4 regions of the Desulfovibrio sp. 6_1_46AFAA genome follow, and region 1 is predicted to be linked to each of the others. Evidence: predicted binding sites of a transcription regulator. Region 1 holds the regulator's gene; each other region holds the start of a gene.
The links. The regulator sigma-54, encoded in region 1, starts transcription at its own class of promoters, with help from an activator protein. The targets are predictions, from matches to a motif close to CTGGCACGGNNNNTGCTT.
Positions count from the first base shown of each region.

Region 2: the regulator sigma-54 is predicted to act here: its motif matches at 2,356-2,373, upstream of flgB (flagellar basal body rod protein FlgB).
Region 3: the regulator sigma-54 is predicted to act here: its motif matches at 1,678-1,695, upstream of HMPREF1022_RS00320 (ammonium transporter).
Region 4: the regulator sigma-54 is predicted to act here: its motif matches at 1,455-1,472, upstream of HMPREF1022_RS10350 (periplasmic heavy metal sensor).

Region 1 is NZ_JH114300.1:476,308-480,517, forward strand. It holds gene rapZ (RNase adapter RapZ) at 1-502, opposite strand, end outside; gene hpf (ribosome hibernation-promoting factor, HPF/YfiA family) at 579-1,118, opposite strand; gene rpoN (RNA polymerase factor sigma-54) at 1,156-2,586, opposite strand; gene HMPREF1022_RS01935 (CTP synthase) at 2,828-4,210, opposite strand, start outside.
Region 2 is NZ_JH114300.1:27,551-31,760, forward strand. It holds gene feoB (ferrous iron transport protein B) at 1-244, shown strand, start outside; gene HMPREF1022_RS00085 (thermonuclease family protein) at 454-942, shown strand; gene HMPREF1022_RS00090 (hypothetical protein) at 1,250-1,675, shown strand; gene HMPREF1022_RS00095 (3'-5' exonuclease) at 1,672-2,199, shown strand; gene flgB (flagellar basal body rod protein FlgB) at 2,414-2,827, shown strand; gene flgC (flagellar basal body rod protein FlgC) at 2,841-3,281, shown strand; gene fliE (flagellar hook-basal body complex protein FliE) at 3,307-3,753, shown strand; gene fliF (flagellar basal-body MS-ring/collar protein FliF) at 4,155-4,210, shown strand, end outside.
Region 3 is NZ_JH114300.1:103,456-107,665, forward strand. It holds gene HMPREF1022_RS00315 (sigma-54 interaction domain-containing protein) at 1-1,322, shown strand, start outside; gene HMPREF1022_RS00320 (ammonium transporter) at 1,871-3,079, shown strand; gene HMPREF1022_RS00325 (P-II family nitrogen regulator) at 3,106-3,444, shown strand; gene HMPREF1022_RS00330 (glutamine synthetase III family protein) at 3,478-4,210, shown strand, end outside.
Region 4 is NZ_JH114303.1:144,894-149,103, forward strand. It holds gene HMPREF1022_RS10345 (ATP-binding protein) at 1-1,330, opposite strand, end outside; gene HMPREF1022_RS10350 (periplasmic heavy metal sensor) at 1,576-2,079, shown strand; gene HMPREF1022_RS18175 (hypothetical protein) at 2,472-2,615, opposite strand; gene epsC (serine O-acetyltransferase EpsC) at 2,608-3,525, opposite strand; gene HMPREF1022_RS10360 (hypothetical protein) at 3,735-3,920, shown strand; gene HMPREF1022_RS10365 (P-II family nitrogen regulator) at 4,017-4,210, opposite strand, start outside.

The DNA of each region.
Region 1 (4,210 bases):
CGATAACCAAGTCGGCCATTTCCCGCAAAGGGCGCAGGCGGTTGCGTTCGGCGGCCAGGGCGGCTTCAAGGCCCATGCCCTCCCGCTCCAGCGGATGCGGGCGGCGGGTGGTGGCGTAGCGGCGCATGAGCTCCTGCGCGTCAGCCTCCAGAAACAGCAGAAGCGGACGGATACCCTTGGCGGCCATAACGCTCAGGGCGTCGTTGATTTCATCCGGGAAATTGCTCTGACGCATGTCCATGCCCAAGGCAATGCCCATGAAATGACTCATGGAAGGGCGTTCCATCATAGCGGCCATTTCCGGGGCCAGACTTGCGGGCAGACCGTCCACGGCGAAATAGCGCAGATCTTCAAAAACCTGCACGGCCGTACTTTTGCCCGCGCCGGAAAGACCGGTGACAATACAGACCTGCACAGGGCGGTCATGGGCGACTTTGGGCGTGTCAGCAGATGAATCCGGATCGGACGGGCTGCGGCAGGGGGGCTGCTGTGACGTGCTCATACGTATACTTCACTGGGAGCCACCGGGCCGATCTTCGTGCGAAGACAGGCCCGGCGGAAAAAGTATGGCGGAACGGCTACAACACGGGATCAATCAGGGCGTAGCCTGTAGTGCGCCGACGGTAAACCACATTGACGCGATTGCTTTCGGCATTGAGAAAGACCAGAAATTCGCTGCCGATGGAATCCAGTTGCATCAGCGCCTCATCCAGGTGCAGCGGCTTTGGCGCGAAGCGGTCCGTGCCCACCACGGTCTGACTTTCCTCGGGCTGGGCTTCCAGATTGTAGGTAAAGACGTCCACATCGGCATTGCGGGCCTTACGGCGTTGTTCCTTGACGCGGGACACCTGACGCTTGATCTGGGCTTCCACCTTGTCGGTCACAAGGTCGATAGCCGCGTACATATCGGAGGTCTGCTCGGTGGCGTTGATATGCAGGCCCTCGCCGGAAACGGTCACTTCGCAACGATGGCGGAATTTATCCACCGTCAGCACGACGCTTACTTCCAGACCCGCGGACTTGCCATAAAACCGCCCCAACTTTTCCATGCGGCGGCGGGCATACTTCTTCAAATGATCGGAGGCCTCAAAATTCTTGAAGGCGAAAGAGATATTCATGCGTTCCTCCTTGGGATTGCAAAGCACCGCTGTGAGATCAGAAGTGCTCCTTACGCCGTGACGACGAGGGAATGTCCAGCGCCGTGCGGTACTTGGCCACCGTACGCCGGGCAATATTCACTTTCAGGCGCTCCTTGAGCATTTCTCCGATGCGTTCGTCACTCAAGGGGGCCTTGGAGTCTTCATCGGCTATGAACTTCTTGATCAGCGCCTTAACGCTTTCCGAGCCGACCTGACTGCCGTCGTCCAGCTCAAGGCCGCTGTTAAAGAAGAACTTCAGCTCAAAAATCCCGTGGGGCGTCGCCACGTATTTGTTGGTAGTGATCCGGCTTACGGTTGATTCGTGCATGCTGATATCATCGGCAATGTCTTTCAGAATCAGCGGAGCCAGTTTGGTGACGCCGTTTTCAAAAAACGGCTGCTGGTGGCGCACAATGCTCTCCACCACCTTGTACAGCGTACGCTGGCGTTGATACAGGCTCTTGATCAGCCAGGAGGCCGAGCGCATTTTTTCCGTACAGTATTCTTTTTCCTTATCCGAGGAAGATCCCATATTCATCTGGCAGAGCGAGGAAAGCTGCAACTGCGGCAAACCGTCTTCATTGAGCAGAATGACGAATTCATCGCCCATCTTGTACACAAAGACATCCGGGCTCACATAGGTGGGTTCGCCGCCGCCGAAACTGGCGCCGGGCAGTGGATCAAGGCTCTGGATGATGTTCAGATATTCCTTGAGTTCCTCCATATCCAGCTTGAACTTGCGCAGCAGAGGCTTGTAGCGCTTGGCCTCCAGATCTTCCAGATGGGACTGGACCAGATCGAGAAGAATGGGATCCCGGTCATAGTTCAGACTTTTCAGCTGGATCAGCAGACACTCGCGCGCGTCGCGCGCGGCCACCCCTATGGGATCAAAAAGCTGCACTCTTTCCAGCACCGCCCGCACCTCGTCGGGCGTGGATGTGGTCATCTCCGCGATTTCTTCCAAGGTGGCCTGCAAATAGCCGGAGGAAGACAGATTGCCGATGATGACCTCGCCGATTTCCTTTTGCGCCTCGGTCAGCATGGAAAGGCGCAGCTGCCAGAGCAGATGCCCTTCCAATGTGGGCTTGGCGGCATAACGGGCTTCCAGAGGAGAAATTTCTTCAGCCGCTTCAAAGTCACGCGGCTGTACTTGGCGCGGAGTGCTGGCGAACTCGCCGAGATAGTCCTCCCACGAGGCATCCTTGGCGAGTTCCTTGTCGTAGACCTCTTCTTCAACGGCCTCCCGGCGCTCTGTCTGGGAGGCCTGATCCGAAGAAGACTCATCACCCGAGAGCTCCTCAAGAAAAGGATTGTCCAGCATCTCCTGCTGCACGGTTTCCAGTAGTTCCACGCGCGAGAGCTGAAGCAGCTTGATGGCCTGCTGTAACTGCGGCGTCATGACCAGTTGCTGAGCCAATTTCAATTGCTGACGAAGTTCCAGTGCCATGTCTGCTCTTTTAGGCTGATAAGCTACAATGTCTGAACGGAGTTCTCATTTACAAAAATTGTGCCATATGCTGAAAAATTATGCAATAGACGGAAGCTGCGAACAAAAAGGGAAAGGCCGCAAGGCTTGCGCCGGGTGGCGGCCCCTACGGAAACCGCAGGGAACCAAGTCTCAGTTACGGCAAAGGGGAGGCCTCAGGCCTCCCCTTTCATACATCACAAGCCAAGCGACAAAACGGCGCTCAGGCTTTGGATTGCTTTTTGGCCGCCTTGATGAATTCGCGGAACAAAGGATGGGCTTCCATGGGGCGGGATTTGAACTCGGGATGGAACTGACAGCCCAGGAACCAAGGATGGTCGGGCAGCTCCATGATTTCCACCAGAGAGTCGTCCGGCGCCGTGCCGCTGAAGGCCATGCCCTTCTGGCCCAGAATTTCCTTAAAGGCATTGTTGAACTCATAGCGATGGCGATGCCGTTCGTCCACCATATCCTTTTTGTAGGCTTCGTGGGCCTTGGTGCCGGGCAATACCTTGCAGGGATAGGAACCCAGGCGCATGGTGCCGCCCTTATCGCTGCTGGCGTCGCGTTTTTCCACATTTTTGGTGCGGAAGTCGAACCATTCGGTCATCAGGTAAATAACCTTGTGGTCGGACAGAGGATTGAACTCCTCGGAATTGGCGTCGTCCAGACCGGCCACATGGCGGGCAAATTCAATGACCGCGCATTGCATGCCCAGACAGATACCGAAGAAGGGCACGTGTTTTTCGCGGGCGTAGCGGATAGCCGCGATCTTGCCCTCCACGCCGCGGTAACCGAAGCCGCCGGGCACCAGAATGCCGTCACAGCCCTTGAACACTGAAGCCGCGTTGTGTTCGGTCACATTTTCGGAGTTGACGTAGCGCAACTCCACAGCCACCCGGTTGGCCACGCCGCCGTGGATCAGGGCTTCGTGCAGGCTCTTGTAGGCTTCTTTCAGGTCAACATACTTGCCCACAATGGCAATGGTCACCTTGCCCTGGGGATTGGCGCTGTCGTGAACCAGCTTTTCCCAGGATTCCAGGTGGGCATTGCGCGCGGGCAGGCGCAGCATGATGGCGACTTTCTGGTCAAAACCTTCCTCATAGAACTTGAGGGGCACTTCATAAATGTTGTCCACGTCCACGGAGGAAAAGACCGCGTCCTGGTCCACATTGCAGAACAGGGCGATCTTTTTGCGCATTTCCTGGGGGATGCTCTGTTCGCAGCGGCAGAGGATGATGTCCGGCTGGATGCCGATGGAAAGCAGCTCCTTGACGCTGTGCTGGGTAGGCTTGGTTTTGTGTTCACCGGCGCAACGCAGATAGGGCACCAGGGTCAGGTGAATGTTCAGGCAGTTGTCGCGCCCCAGTTCCGAACGCAACTGGCGGATCGCCTCCAGGAAAGGAAGACCCTCAATGTCGCCCACCGTGCCGCCGATTTCTATGATAGCCACGTCCGGCGCGCCCTCGCCCTCGGCCAGGGAAAGCACAGTATGCTTGATCTCGTCGGTGATGTGCGGGATCACCTGCACGGTGGCGCCCAGATAGTCGCCGCGCCGCTCTTTGGCAATGACGTGATTGTAGATGGAGCCCGAGGTGGTGTTGTT
Region 2 (4,210 bases), 450 kb from region 1:
GGACCCCGAAGACGCCGCGCCTCTGGCCGAACGCCTCAAGAGCGATCCCTCCTGGTCCAAGGCCACGGCCCTGTCCCTGATGCTCTTCGTGCTGCTCTATTCGCCTTGCTTCGTGGCCCTGGTGGTCATCCGGCAGGAGGCCGGAAGCTGGGGCTGGGTGGCTTTCAGCATCCTGTTCAACACGGCGCTGGCTTATGCCATAGCTGTGGGGGCCTACCAGGTCGGCCGGACCGTCTGGGGCTAGCGACAATTCCCTGTTTGCAAAGATCTGGCCGCGCGGGCGGCGGCTTTCGCCGCCCGCGCGGCACAGGTGACGCCCCGCGCCGCATGCCTTGACAAAGGCGTTGCGGCGCGGGCATTATTTCCGGCATTGCGTTCCGCCCGCCGCCGATCCGCGTCGCGGACGGAATCACGCGACGTCGCCGCCGATATTTCGGCGGCAGAGGAGGGCGCATGAGTATGCGGGCCGGAGCCTGTTTGCTGGTCATTTTTCTTTTCCTTTGGCTCTGCCCTGACGCACGCGCCTGGGATGCTTATGTGGTGCGGGTGGAGGACGGCAACACCGTCTCGGTCAGCGAAAAGGCGGACAGGGACGAACCTACCACCATTCTCCGTTTTTACGGCATTGACGCGCCCTCCCTGAGCCAGCCCTTCGGCCCCGATGCGCGGGACTTTCTGCTCCGCCTGATGCCCAAGGGCACCAAGGTGGGCGTGGACAGCGTGGGCGAGGACGACAAGGGCGCGGTGAGCGCCCTTGTCCAGGTTGCCGGAACATCCGTCAATTACCAGCTTTTGGTCGAGGGCCTGGCCTGGGTGAACCGTTCGACGTGCAAGGCCATGTTCTGCCGCCGCTGGTACATTCAGGAGCATCAGGCCGTTGTGGACCGGCGTGGTCTCTGGGGCCTGAATATGAGCACGCCGCCCTGGCAGTGGAGCCGGTGAGCGGCGGGCCTGGAGCAGAGTAACTTTGAAATTTTATAAATTTCAAAGTCGGCATTCTGGCGAAAAACGTGGTTATCGTTGCTGTCGCTCCCCGTATGGCTCCGTTGTCGCAACGGGGAAGTCCTTCGGGCTGCCTTCGGTCGCTTCGCCGGAATCCAAGCCGCGTTGCTCTCGATGCCTGTACGCCCTTTGGGCTACAGGCACGGCCCTGCGGGCCGCCCGTCGGGTCGGTCTTTGTGGCGGCTGCCGTTTTCGCGTCAGCAGGGCAATTTCAAAATGAAATTGTTCTAAAATGCAAGGAGTGGATATGAGCGCTGTGTGCCCGCAGGACGTGCGGGATTTTCTGGACAACTGGCAGGCTGATCCGTTGAAGGCCAAAGAGGCTTTCGTGGTCTACAAGGACTTTCTCGTGGGCCTGTCCGGCGTGAGCCTGGATTTCAAGGCCCGGCCGGGCATCAGTTATTCCCTGCGCGCCCGGCATGAGGCGCAGCGGAAGCGCGAGCTTTTCGTGCTGGTGGACGTGGTGGACGACGAACCGGAAAGCCGCTGGCTGTCCGTCTGCTTTTACGCCGACATGATTACGGATCCGGACGAAAAGGGCGATTACGTGCCCGAGGGCCTGATGGGCGAGGACGCCTGCTGCTTCAACCTGGATGAGGACGACGCGGCCATGCGCGCGTATATCGCCGCCCGTCTGGCCGAAGCCGCCCGTGCCGCTGCCGCCGGGGCATGAGCGTACTGAGCGGCCCCTGTGTGGCCATTGATTTTGAAACGTCCGGCTATGCGGCCCACAGCGCCTGCGCTGTGGGCCTTGCGCGCATTGAGGACGGCCGCGTTACGGATTGCTTTTACCGTCTGTTGCGGCCGCCGTCCGCGCGCGTGCTGTTTACGGAAATTCACGGCCTGACCTGGCCCATGCTCAGGGACGCTCCCTCCTTCGCCCAGGCCTGGCCGGAAGCGGGCGCGATATTGTGCGGAGCGCATTTTCTGCTGGCGCACAACGCCTCCTTTGACCGGCGCGTGCTCCTTGCCTGTTGCCGTGCCGCCGGTCTGCCCGCGCCGGAGGCGCCTTTTCTCTGCACCCTGAAAGGTTCGCGGCGCAGCCTGCCCCTGCCGTCCAAAAAACTCAATCTGGTCTGCGAGTATTTCGGCATCGCGCTCAAACACCACAACGCCGCCTCCGACGCGCAGGCCTGCGCCGAAGTCTATCTGCGGCTGCGCGGCCTGGGCGTCACGGACGCCCAGATGCGCCTCTGAGCGGCGCCATGTGCCTGTTCGGAAAAACGCCCTTGCCGGAGTCCTGACTCTCGCCGCATCCTGTTCCCGTTCCGAAGGAACTTCGGCCGCGCCAAAACCTTGGCGCGGCTTTTATTTTTTATCTGCAATTATCTGAATTCGCACATAAAACAGACTGTGGAACAAACTTTGCTTCTCCGGGGCAGGCATTCCTGTCGGGAATGCGGGAGGCTTTATGAAAAGTATGTTCAACAGCCAGATCGGTCTTGTCAGCCGGGTCATGGATATGCAGCTGCAGCGGCAGAACGTGATCACCAGCAACCTGGCCAACGTGGAAACGCCCAACTACAAGCCGCGCGAGCTGGCTTTTGAAAAAGAACTGCAAAGCGCGCTGGGCCTGGACATGAAGGGGCGCATGAGCGCCACCAGCGAAGGGCATATGCCGGCGGCCTTTAATCCGGACAATTTCGGCCCTGAATGGTCCAAGCAGTTCAAGCCGCGCCAGATCCACGGCGAGGACCGCGTCAGCCTGGACAAGGAAATGGCCAAGCACGCCAAGAACCAGCTGCAATACACCGCGCTTACCCAGATCATGAGCAAAACCTTCGAAGGCATGTCCACCATAATCCAGGACGGCAAGCAGGCTTAGCCGGGAGATCGTTATGGATTTTCTGACCGCACTCGATATCGGCGCTTCCGGACTGACGGCGGACCGCACCCGTATCAACACCATCTCCATGAACCTGGCCAACGCCAAAACCACGCGCACGCCCCAGGGCGGCCCCTACCGGCGGCGCACCGTGGTGCAGGCGGCAACGGACGTGGACGATCCTTTTTCCGTGCACATGCGCTCGGCCCTGGACCGCGAGCTCAAGGGCGTGCGCGTCATGGCCGTGACCATGGACAAGCGCCCGCTCAAGCAGGTCTATGAGCCTGGGCATCCCGACGCCAACGCCGAGGGCTATGTTTCGTATCCGGACATCAATGTGGTGGAGGAAATGGCCAATCTGATGAGCGCCCAGCGCAATTACGAAGCCAATGTCACCACCGTGGAAGCCATCAAGGGCATGTACAACAAGGCTCTGGAAATCGGCAAGTCATAGGCCGTGCAGTCGATAGGAGTATGTCATGAGCGTTCAGGCACTGGGCTTGCGGGCCTACAGCGATGCGTTGCAGCACTTCAACAAGGTGGACGGCTCCCTCAAGCAGGGCATGCCCGTGGGCAAACAGACCTTGTTTTCCCACACCCTGGACCAGAGCCTGCTGCGTGACAGCGTGGACAAAGGGGAGACTTTCGGCGCGCAGGCCGATTTCATCCGCTACCCCGACCAGCAGCACACGCCCGTCACGCCGTCCAACAGCTTCGGCGACACGATCAAAGGCTCGCTGAACAAGGTCAATGAGCTGCAGAGCGCCAAGGCCCAGGCCATTGACGACTTCGCCTCGGGCCGTAGCCAGAACGTGCATGAGCTGATGATCACCATGCAGAAATCCAGCCTGGCCATGAAGCTGACCAGCGCCGTGCGCGGCAAGGTGTTGGAGGCGTATAAGGAAATTTCCAAGATGCAATTCTAGAAAGTGCCGTCACGAGTATCTTTTCGGTTATCTCTGCGTCAAACTTTCGCCCGCTTTTTCAGTCGAGTACCATAAGAGTACACTCCTTTAAAGCGGGCTTGTTTTCCTTGATATAACACGAAAATCTATCTCGTGACGACGCTTTCCTACGACAGGTCCGCATTTCCCACACGATAAAAAAATTTCTTTCCGCACAACAGTCAGCCTCGCGTCCGTGTCCGGCGCGAGGCTGACTGTTTTCAGGTCTTGCGTCACAAATTTGAACAATCGGGACGACTCGCCTTGTATTTTATTAAATATTGTTGTTTTTCAATGAGTTAAGAATTGGCATGGCAATTGCTATTCCTGGGCAATGCCCGGCTTGCTGCCGGAAAGACTGAGAAAGGACCGGGGGAAACGCCATGCCCGCTTTCATTGCGAATTTCGTGGACACTCTGAAGGGAATCTGGAGCAAGAT
Region 3 (4,210 bases), 370 kb from region 1:
TCACCGGCCGGGTCATTGAAAGCGGCCGCCCCATGTATATTTCCAATGTCTCCCAAGAGCCGCTTTTTCTGAACAAAACCCGTTCGCGCGATCTGAAAAAGGAGGGCATCTCCTTCATCTGCGTGCCTATACGGCTCAATGATCAGGTGGTGGGCGCGCTTTCCGTGGATCATCTCCTGGCCGACGCGGCCACCTTGGAAGACGAGGTGCGTCTGCTGTTGATCATTGCGACCCTCTTGGGGCACGCGGCCCTGGAAACCCAGGGCCGCATGGATGAGGAAAGCCGCCCCTCCCTGCGGCCCAAGGGCTTTGTGGGCAATTCGGAAAGCATGCAGAAGGTCTACGCCCAGATCGCTCAGGTGGCCCCGTCCGCGACCACGGTTTTTTTGCAGGGCGAATCCGGCACAGGCAAGGAACTGGCGGCCAGGGCCATTCACGCGGCCAGCGCCCGCGCGCCTCGGCCCTTTATTTCGCTCAACTGCGCGGCCCTGCCGGAAAATCTTATTGAAAGCGAGCTGTTCGGGCACGAGCGCGGGGCCTTCACCGGAGCCAGTGCCACCCGCAAGGGCCGCTTTGAACTGGCGGACGGCGGCACGCTGTTTCTGGACGAAGTGGGCGAGCTGTCTCTCATGACCCAGGCCAAATTGCTGCGCGTTCTGCAGGAACGCAGCTTTGAACGCCTGGGCGGCATGGAAACCATACATGTGGACGTGCGCTTCATCACCGCCACCAACCGTGACTTGGAGCGGATGGTGGAGGAGGGGGGCTTCCGCCGTGATCTGTTCTACCGCCTGAATGTCTTTCCCATTTCTTTGCCGCCTCTGCGCCTGCGCCCCGAGGATATCCTGCCCCTGGCCGGTCATTTTATTGCAAAATTCGCCGCGGCCAACGGGCGGAAGAACGTGCGCCTTTCCCTGGCCGTGATGGATATGCTCCAGCGTTACGCCTGGCCCGGCAATATCCGCGAGCTGGAAAACGTCATGGAGCGCGCCGTGCTGCTTCTGGGCCGCGAGAGCCTGGTGCTGCCCCAGCACCTGCCGCCTTCCCTGCACAGCATCCGCGAAGGCCGGGACGGCGCGGATTGCTGCGTCATCCGGCCCGGTTTCGCGGGCAGTCTGCGGGAGCGTCTGGACGAACTGGAACGGGCCTGCATTGTGGAGGCCCTGGAATCCAGCCAAGGGCAGATCGGCAGGGCGGCGGCAAGCCTGGGCCTGACCGAGCGGATCATGGCCCTGCGCCTGAAAAAATACGGCATCAGTTACAAAGCCTTCCGTCCGGTTCGGAAGGGCGCGCCGCCCGCCGCAGACAGTATGATTTCATAAAATCGACAAAAATGTTATTTTTTGAAACGGACCGCCGGTGCGCCGGCACAGTCGGGAGATTCGCCGTTTCTCATTGGAAACAGGGCAGGGATTGATTGTCCAAACAATCTTGATGTGAAAAACGACAAAAATGTCTATTTTGAAACCATAGATATAATATACTGATTTTACATGATTTTTCATGAATCGGCTCTTCCTTCGGTTTACCCGGTGGAAGAGCCGATTCTTTTTTTTCGACAATTTTGTAGAAAAGTAGGCCTGTTTGCCGGTGAAGCTCGCAACCGTCTCTTTCGAGGAACTAAAAATAATCTGCAAAATTAGGATAGTATATGTCTGATCCCTCTGCTTTGCGGCTCTGGCATGGATTGTGCCTTGGAGCACAACAGGAGGCGCGGCATGTGCCGCGTTGGGGGTGGACCACGGCGCCGGTTCCATCCCCGGAGTTTTTGTCCGGCCGGATAGGCCGCCGCGCATTCCGGACGCTTGCCGTCCCCGGGAAGGCGAAGCGACGGAAAGCGCGTGTGGCAGCGGCCACAAGGGAGTTTGTGATGAACGCTTCGGATACGGCTTTTGTGATCATCTGCGCCACAATGGTCATGCTGATGACCCCGGCGCTGGCCCTGTTTTACGGCGGCCTGGTTCGGGCGCGCAATGTGCTTTCCACCCACATGCACAGTTACGCCAGCCTGGGGCTGATCACCGTGCTTTGGGCCCTGGTGGGCTACACCCTGGCCTTCGGCGATGACCTCGGCGGCGTGATCGGTAACTTTTCCTACCTTTTTCTGAACGGGGTTGAGGGCACGGCCGCTCCGGCCGCATCCAATCTGCCGCATACCGTTTTTGTGGCCTTCCAGTGCATGTTCGCGGTTCTGACCGTGGCCCTGATTTCCGGCGCGTACGCCGAACGCATCCGCTTTTCGGCCATGCTGCTCTTTTCGGGTCTCTGGCTGATCTTCGCCTATGCGCCCATGGCCCATTGGGTCTGGGGCGGCGGCTGGATGGCAAAAATGGGCGCCGTGGACTTCGCGGGCGGCGCGGTGGTGCACATGGCCTCCGGCGCTGGCGCGCTGGCTTGCGCCCAGGCTCTGGGGCCCCGCCTGTCCACCGGCCCGCAGAGCTTCACACCCAATAATCTGCCTTTCACCCTGCTGGGCGGCGGCCTGCTCTGGTTCGGCTGGTTCGGTTTCAACGCGGGCAGCGCCCTGTCCGCCGGTCCGCTGGCCGGTCAGGCTTTGCTAACCACGCATCTGGCCTCGGCCTGCGGCATCCTCGGCTGGATGCTGGTGGAGTGGAAGCGCACGGGCAAGCCCACCAGCCTGGGCGCTGTTTCCGGGGCTCTGGCCGGTCTGGTGGCCATCACCCCTGGCGCGGGCTTCGTGGGCTTGCTGCCCGCCATGCTGATCGGCTTCATCGGCGGCATGGTCTGCTACGGCGGCGTGCTGCTCAAGAACAGGTTCGGCTATGACGACGCCCTGGACGTGGTGGGCATCCACGGCCTGGGCGGCACCTGGGGCGCGCTGGCTACCGGCCTTTTCGCCAGCGCGGCCATCAATAATGTGGACGGCCTGTTCTACGGCAATCCGCATCAGCTCTGGGTGCAGTTCGTCTCCGTGCTGGGCACCTGGGCCTTCGTCTATGTGGTCAGCCGCATCCTGCTCGGCATCGTGGATTCCACCGTGGGCCTGCGGGTCGCTCCCGAAGCGGAGTATACCGGCCTGGATCTGAGCGAACACAATGAACGCGGCTACTCGCTGTAAGCCGTAAGCGGCAAAGGGAGTCTGTCATGAAGAAACTGGAAATCATCATCCGGCCCGGCATGTTCGACAAGGTCAAGGACGAGCTTTCAAAGCTGGGCATTCACGGCATGAACTATTCGGAAATCAGGGGCTTCGGCCGCCAGCACGGGCATACCGAAGTCTACCGGGGCACCACCATGCAGGTGGACTGCCTGCCCAAGATCAAGATTGAATTGGTGCTGCACGACGAGGCTCTGGAACGGGTGCTCGGCGCGGTGGTGGCCACGGCCCGCACGGGTCAGGTGGGCGACGGCAAGATTTTCATCAGCGACGTGCTGGACGCGGTGCGCATCCGCACGGGCGAGCGCGGCAACGACGCGCTCTAGACGCGGCCGGCAAACCGGAAAGGAGACAATACGATGAGTTCCCCCCGTAAAAAGGCGGTGTTCAAGGCTGTTGAGGCAAAGCCGGTGGTTCCTTCCTGCCGGGAGGAGCGGGCGCACGAGGCGGGCGAGATTTTCGGACGCAACGTGTTCGGCTTGGCCGTGATGCGCAAGCGCCTGCCCAAGGACGTTTACCGCAAGCTGGTCAAGACCATTCGCGACGGCGAGCGCCTGAATCCGGAAATCGCCGATGTGGTGGCCAACGCCATGAAGGACTGGGCCATTGAGCGCGGCGCGACCCACTATACCCACTGGTTCCACCCCATGACCGGCCTGACCGCCGAGAAGCACGACGCTTTTCTCTCACCCACGGCCGAAGGGGAGGTCATCAGCGAATTTTCCGGAAGAATGCTGATCAGCGGCGAGCCGGACGCCTCGTCCTTTCCGTCGGGCGGCATCCGCTCCACTTTTGAGGCGCGCGGCTACACCGCCTGGGACCCCTCGGCGCCGGTCTTCATCATTCCCGGCCCCTACGGCGCGACCCTGCACATTCCGACCTACTTTTATTCCTATTCCGGCGAGGCCCTGGACCGCAAAATTCCGCTGCTGCGCTCCATTTCCGCCCTGTCCCGGCAGGCCCTGCGCATCCTGAAGCTCTTCGGCAACACGTCCGCCGGTTATGTGCGGGCCATGGTCGGGCCGGAGCAGGAATACTTTCTGGTGGACAAAAACCTGGCCGCCCTGCGTCCGGACATCATGCTGGCGGGCC
Region 4 (4,210 bases), on a different contig from region 1:
TGCGCACGGACTGCAAACGCAGATCAAGCGGCTTCGCCACGCTCAGCAGATCCGACATGACGCGGTTCAGGCGCTCGGTTTCCTGAATCAGAATATTTCCCGTGGCATAGGCCATTTTGTCGTTTTTCAGCTTTTCGGTCAGATAGGTGGCGTAGCCCTTGATGGAGCTGAGCGGATTGCGGATTTCATGGGCCACGCCCGCAGCCAGATTGCCCAGCGCGGAGAGCCGCTCGCTCTGCCGGAGCTGTTTCTGAAGCCTGCGGATCTCGCCCAGATCGCGCAAAATAAAGAGATAGCCCAGAAACGCGCCCTCGCTGCCGATGATTTTCGCGGCGCTGAGGCTGACCGGAAGCGGATTGGCCTTGGAGCGGAAAAGGTCCGCGTCGCGCTCCGGAATAACCTTGCCCGCATCCAGCTCGTCCATCAGGGCCTGCCAGTCCAGCACCGGCGCATCATGCAGGGAAAGCGGCGTCTTTTCCTGCCCGGAAAGGCCCAGCATGTCCCGCCCGTGCCGGTTGCTCAGGGAAATGACCCCGTGCGGGTCCGTCACCACCAGCCCGGCCGGAAGGCTATTGATGACCTGAGCGGCCAGGGCCTGCGTATCTTCCAGCATCCTTTTGGAAAACCGGTAATTCTGGATGTAGAACAGCAGCACGATGCCCACCAGGCCCGCCAGGGTGACAAGACCGGCTATGGCGCTGAGATGAAACACGTATTCGTGCAGGTTGGCCGCGAAATGCGAAGCATCCAGGCCCACAAAGATATACTTGTCCTCCAGTTCGCCGGACGACATCCGGGCGTGGTGGCCGCCCCGCATCATGCGGCCCATGCCCATATGGCCCGGCATGCCCGCGCCGCCGCGCGGGCGGGAAGGGGTAAAAATCTTGTAGGTTTCAAACACGCCCGGATCGTTCGGATCAAAACGGCTTTGGGAGTTGTCGCCCACATGCAGTTTTTGCAGTTCCTCCGGGCTGTACAGAATCGTTCCCACCTGATCCGGGCGGCTGTGGATCAAAACCCGCCCGTCCGCGGCCACCAGGGCGATGTACGCGACGCCCGGCTGTTTCGCCACCTCCTCCACCAGGCCCAGCATGGGATTTTGCCGCATATGCCCGAAGGAGCGGGCGCTGCCCTCCAGAGCCCAGATCAGCACATCGGCCCGGCCCTGCATGTTTGCCAGCATTTGCCGCTCTTCCTGTTCCGCCCCCCGTGAGACCATGAAGGCCGCGGCGCAGATGCCCGCCAGGGCGAGCCCCGCGAAGAGCCGCCAGAAAAAACGCCAGTGCCGCCGCTTTTCCAGATGGGAGAGTGGAGAGTAGTGATCCTGCATAAGATTCCCTTCGTGTAACCTTTTTACCCGCAGCGGGTAAAAAGGTTACGTTCTTCCCCCGCGCGGCGCAATGTTCTTTCAGGTTATTTTTAATTACATTTATCATTTAACATAGTTATTCATAATGGCACGCGCCTTGCTATATGCAGGACAATTCGCCTGAAACACAAAGGCGACACCTTATACATACTAACATCCGTGCATACCGCAATGGTATCCGCACACAACCCCTTCGGGAGGACACAATGAAAAAGGCTAACACTCTGCGCATGACGTCTCTGGCCCTCGCGGCGATGCTGGTTCTGGGCTTTGCCGGTCTCAGCCAGGCCCGCGGCTACAGCAACGGCGGACCGGGCTACGATGCCCCGCTGTCGCAGGAACAGGAGGCCAAGGCGCAGCAGATTTTCAGCAACCACTATGAAAAAATGGATGCCGTCCGGCAGTCCCTGATCACCAAACGCGCCGAACTGGATGCCCAGATGAGCAGCGTATCGCCCGACAAGGGCAAGATTGAAAGCCTGTCCCGGGAAATCGGCGAACTTGAAGGCAAGATGCGCTCCGACCGCGCCGACCTCCGGGCCCAGCTCGACAAGGAAGGCCTGCCCATGGGTGGCTACGGCATGGGCCACGGTTACGGGATGGGGCATCGCTACGGCATGGGCAACGGCTACGGCCCCGGCATGCACCACGGCGGTTACGGTTCGGGCCACGGTTACGGGCACGGCGGCCGCGGCGGCTGCTGGAGATAAGACCCTGTGCGCGGCGTACCGCGACGTGCCAGAACAGCAAAGGGCGGGGAATCCCCGCCCTTTTCATTTTCGGGCCGCGCCCGCACACCAACAGGACAGGCCCGGAAGACGCACTGTTTCCAAATTACCCGCTGCCGGAAACTGTTGCCGTGAAAGGATGCCCTGAAAACAGCTCCCGGCGCGGATCAAGTCTGAAATGTTCCAGAGCAGTCCACCACTGAAACGCTATAGGTTTCAGTGGGTTCATCCCGACAAAAAATGCGATTATCGCTGCTGTCGATCCCTGTATGGCTCCGTTGCCGCCAACGGGGACAGCCCTTCGGGCTGCCTTCGGTCACTTTGCCGGAATCCACGCCGTGTTCGGCGTTAGAGCATTTCAAGGTTGAAATGCTCTAACGGCTGCCCACGCCGACGCCCACAACCGCCTCCCCTTTGGGACGCACCTCAATATTCTGTCCGGCGCAGGCGGCCAGGGCCAGAAACATCAGGCAAAGTCCCAGGGCGAGCAGGCGACGGGCAATCGTTTTCTTACGCATACGGCTTCTCTTGGGAGATCCTGGCTCCGGCGGGCACGTCGCTGGTGATCCAGACATTGCCGCCGATGACCGCGCCGGCACCGATGGTGACCCGGCCCAGGATGGTGGCCCCGGCATAGACCGTGACGTTGTCCTCCAGCACCGGATGCCGGGGAATGCCCTTGGTCAGCGTGCCGTCGGGATTTTTGGGAAAGGACAGGGCCCCCAGGGTCACGCCCTGGTACAGGCGGCAGTTGCGCCCCAGAATACAGGTTTCGCCGATAACCACGCCGGTGCCGTGGTCGATGAAGAAATCCTCGCCGATGGTCGCGCCGGGGTGGATGTCAATGCCCGTGCACGAATGGGCCATCTCGGAAATGATGCGCGGGATCACCGGTACCTTGAGTGTATACAACTCATGGGCGATGCGGTGGTGGAACATGGCGTGCATGGACGGATAGCAGAAAATGGTTTCGCCGGGACTGGTGGCCGCCGGATCGCCCTCATAGGCGGCCTGGGCATCCCCGGCCAGCAGACGGCGGATTTCGGGCAACCGGTCCATGAACTTCAGGGCCGCCGCCGTACCTTCGCTCTCGCAGGCCTCGCAGGGCGTGGCCGCGTGCCGCCCCTCGCAGGAAAAACAGAAGCCGCGCAGAATCTGCTCGCTCAGTTTGTGGTAAATGGAATCCAGATTGGCCGCAAGGTGGTAACGCATGGACTCGCGCCGGATTCTGGTCGAACCGAAATAGCCTGGAAAGACGGCCGCGCGCAGGCGCTCCATGATTTCCTTCAAGGCGTCCAGCGAAGGCATGGCCGCGCCCTGGGCCGGACGGTGCCAGACGGCGTCCAGGGACGAGGAGTGGCAGAGACGCTCCACCACAGAGTCCAGTTCCGGCATGGTCACGGTCGTGTCGTCATGCAGAGTGCTCATGGGCGATATCCTGTTGTTTTTCCTCTTGTACACGCCCTGCCGCCTGCCCGCAACGGCTTTTGCCGGGCGGACGGGACAAACGCATCCGGTCGGGGTCTGAAAACAGCCGGTAAAAAATATCCGCCCCCCCTTAAGCCAGGCGCATTCCGGCCGATATCCCCTGTTGAAGACTATCAGCAGCGCCGCCCTGACGGCGCAAGGAGTGCGCGATGGAAGATGTGCAGATGGGCATGAGCGTGGCCGTCACCAAGGATGCCCTGAACTTTCAGGCCACCATGGCGTCGGCCGTCATCAACGGCAGCCTCGACAAAGGCCAGGAGATGCAGCAGAACATGGCCCGCATCGACGGCCTGGCCGCCGAAGGCATCGGCTCCAAACTGAATGTCGAGGCCTGAACCGGCGCAACCGATCCGGTTCGGCATGATGCGGCGCGGCCCGGGGCTTCGGCCTTCCGGGCCGCGTTGCGTCGCGCGCCGTGGATACGACGCCGTTCAGTCCGTCGCCCCGGCGCGGCCCAGGGGGAAAAAGCTCTCCACCGCCATGCAGAAGGCAATGCCGATGCCGGGCTCATTCAGGCAGGGCGTCCGGCGGATGGCCTCAAGAATGTCCGGAGCCGCCGCCTGCTCCGCCAGAATAAGCAGCAGTTCCTTTTCCGGCACAAGAGTGATGCCGAAAAATTTCACGT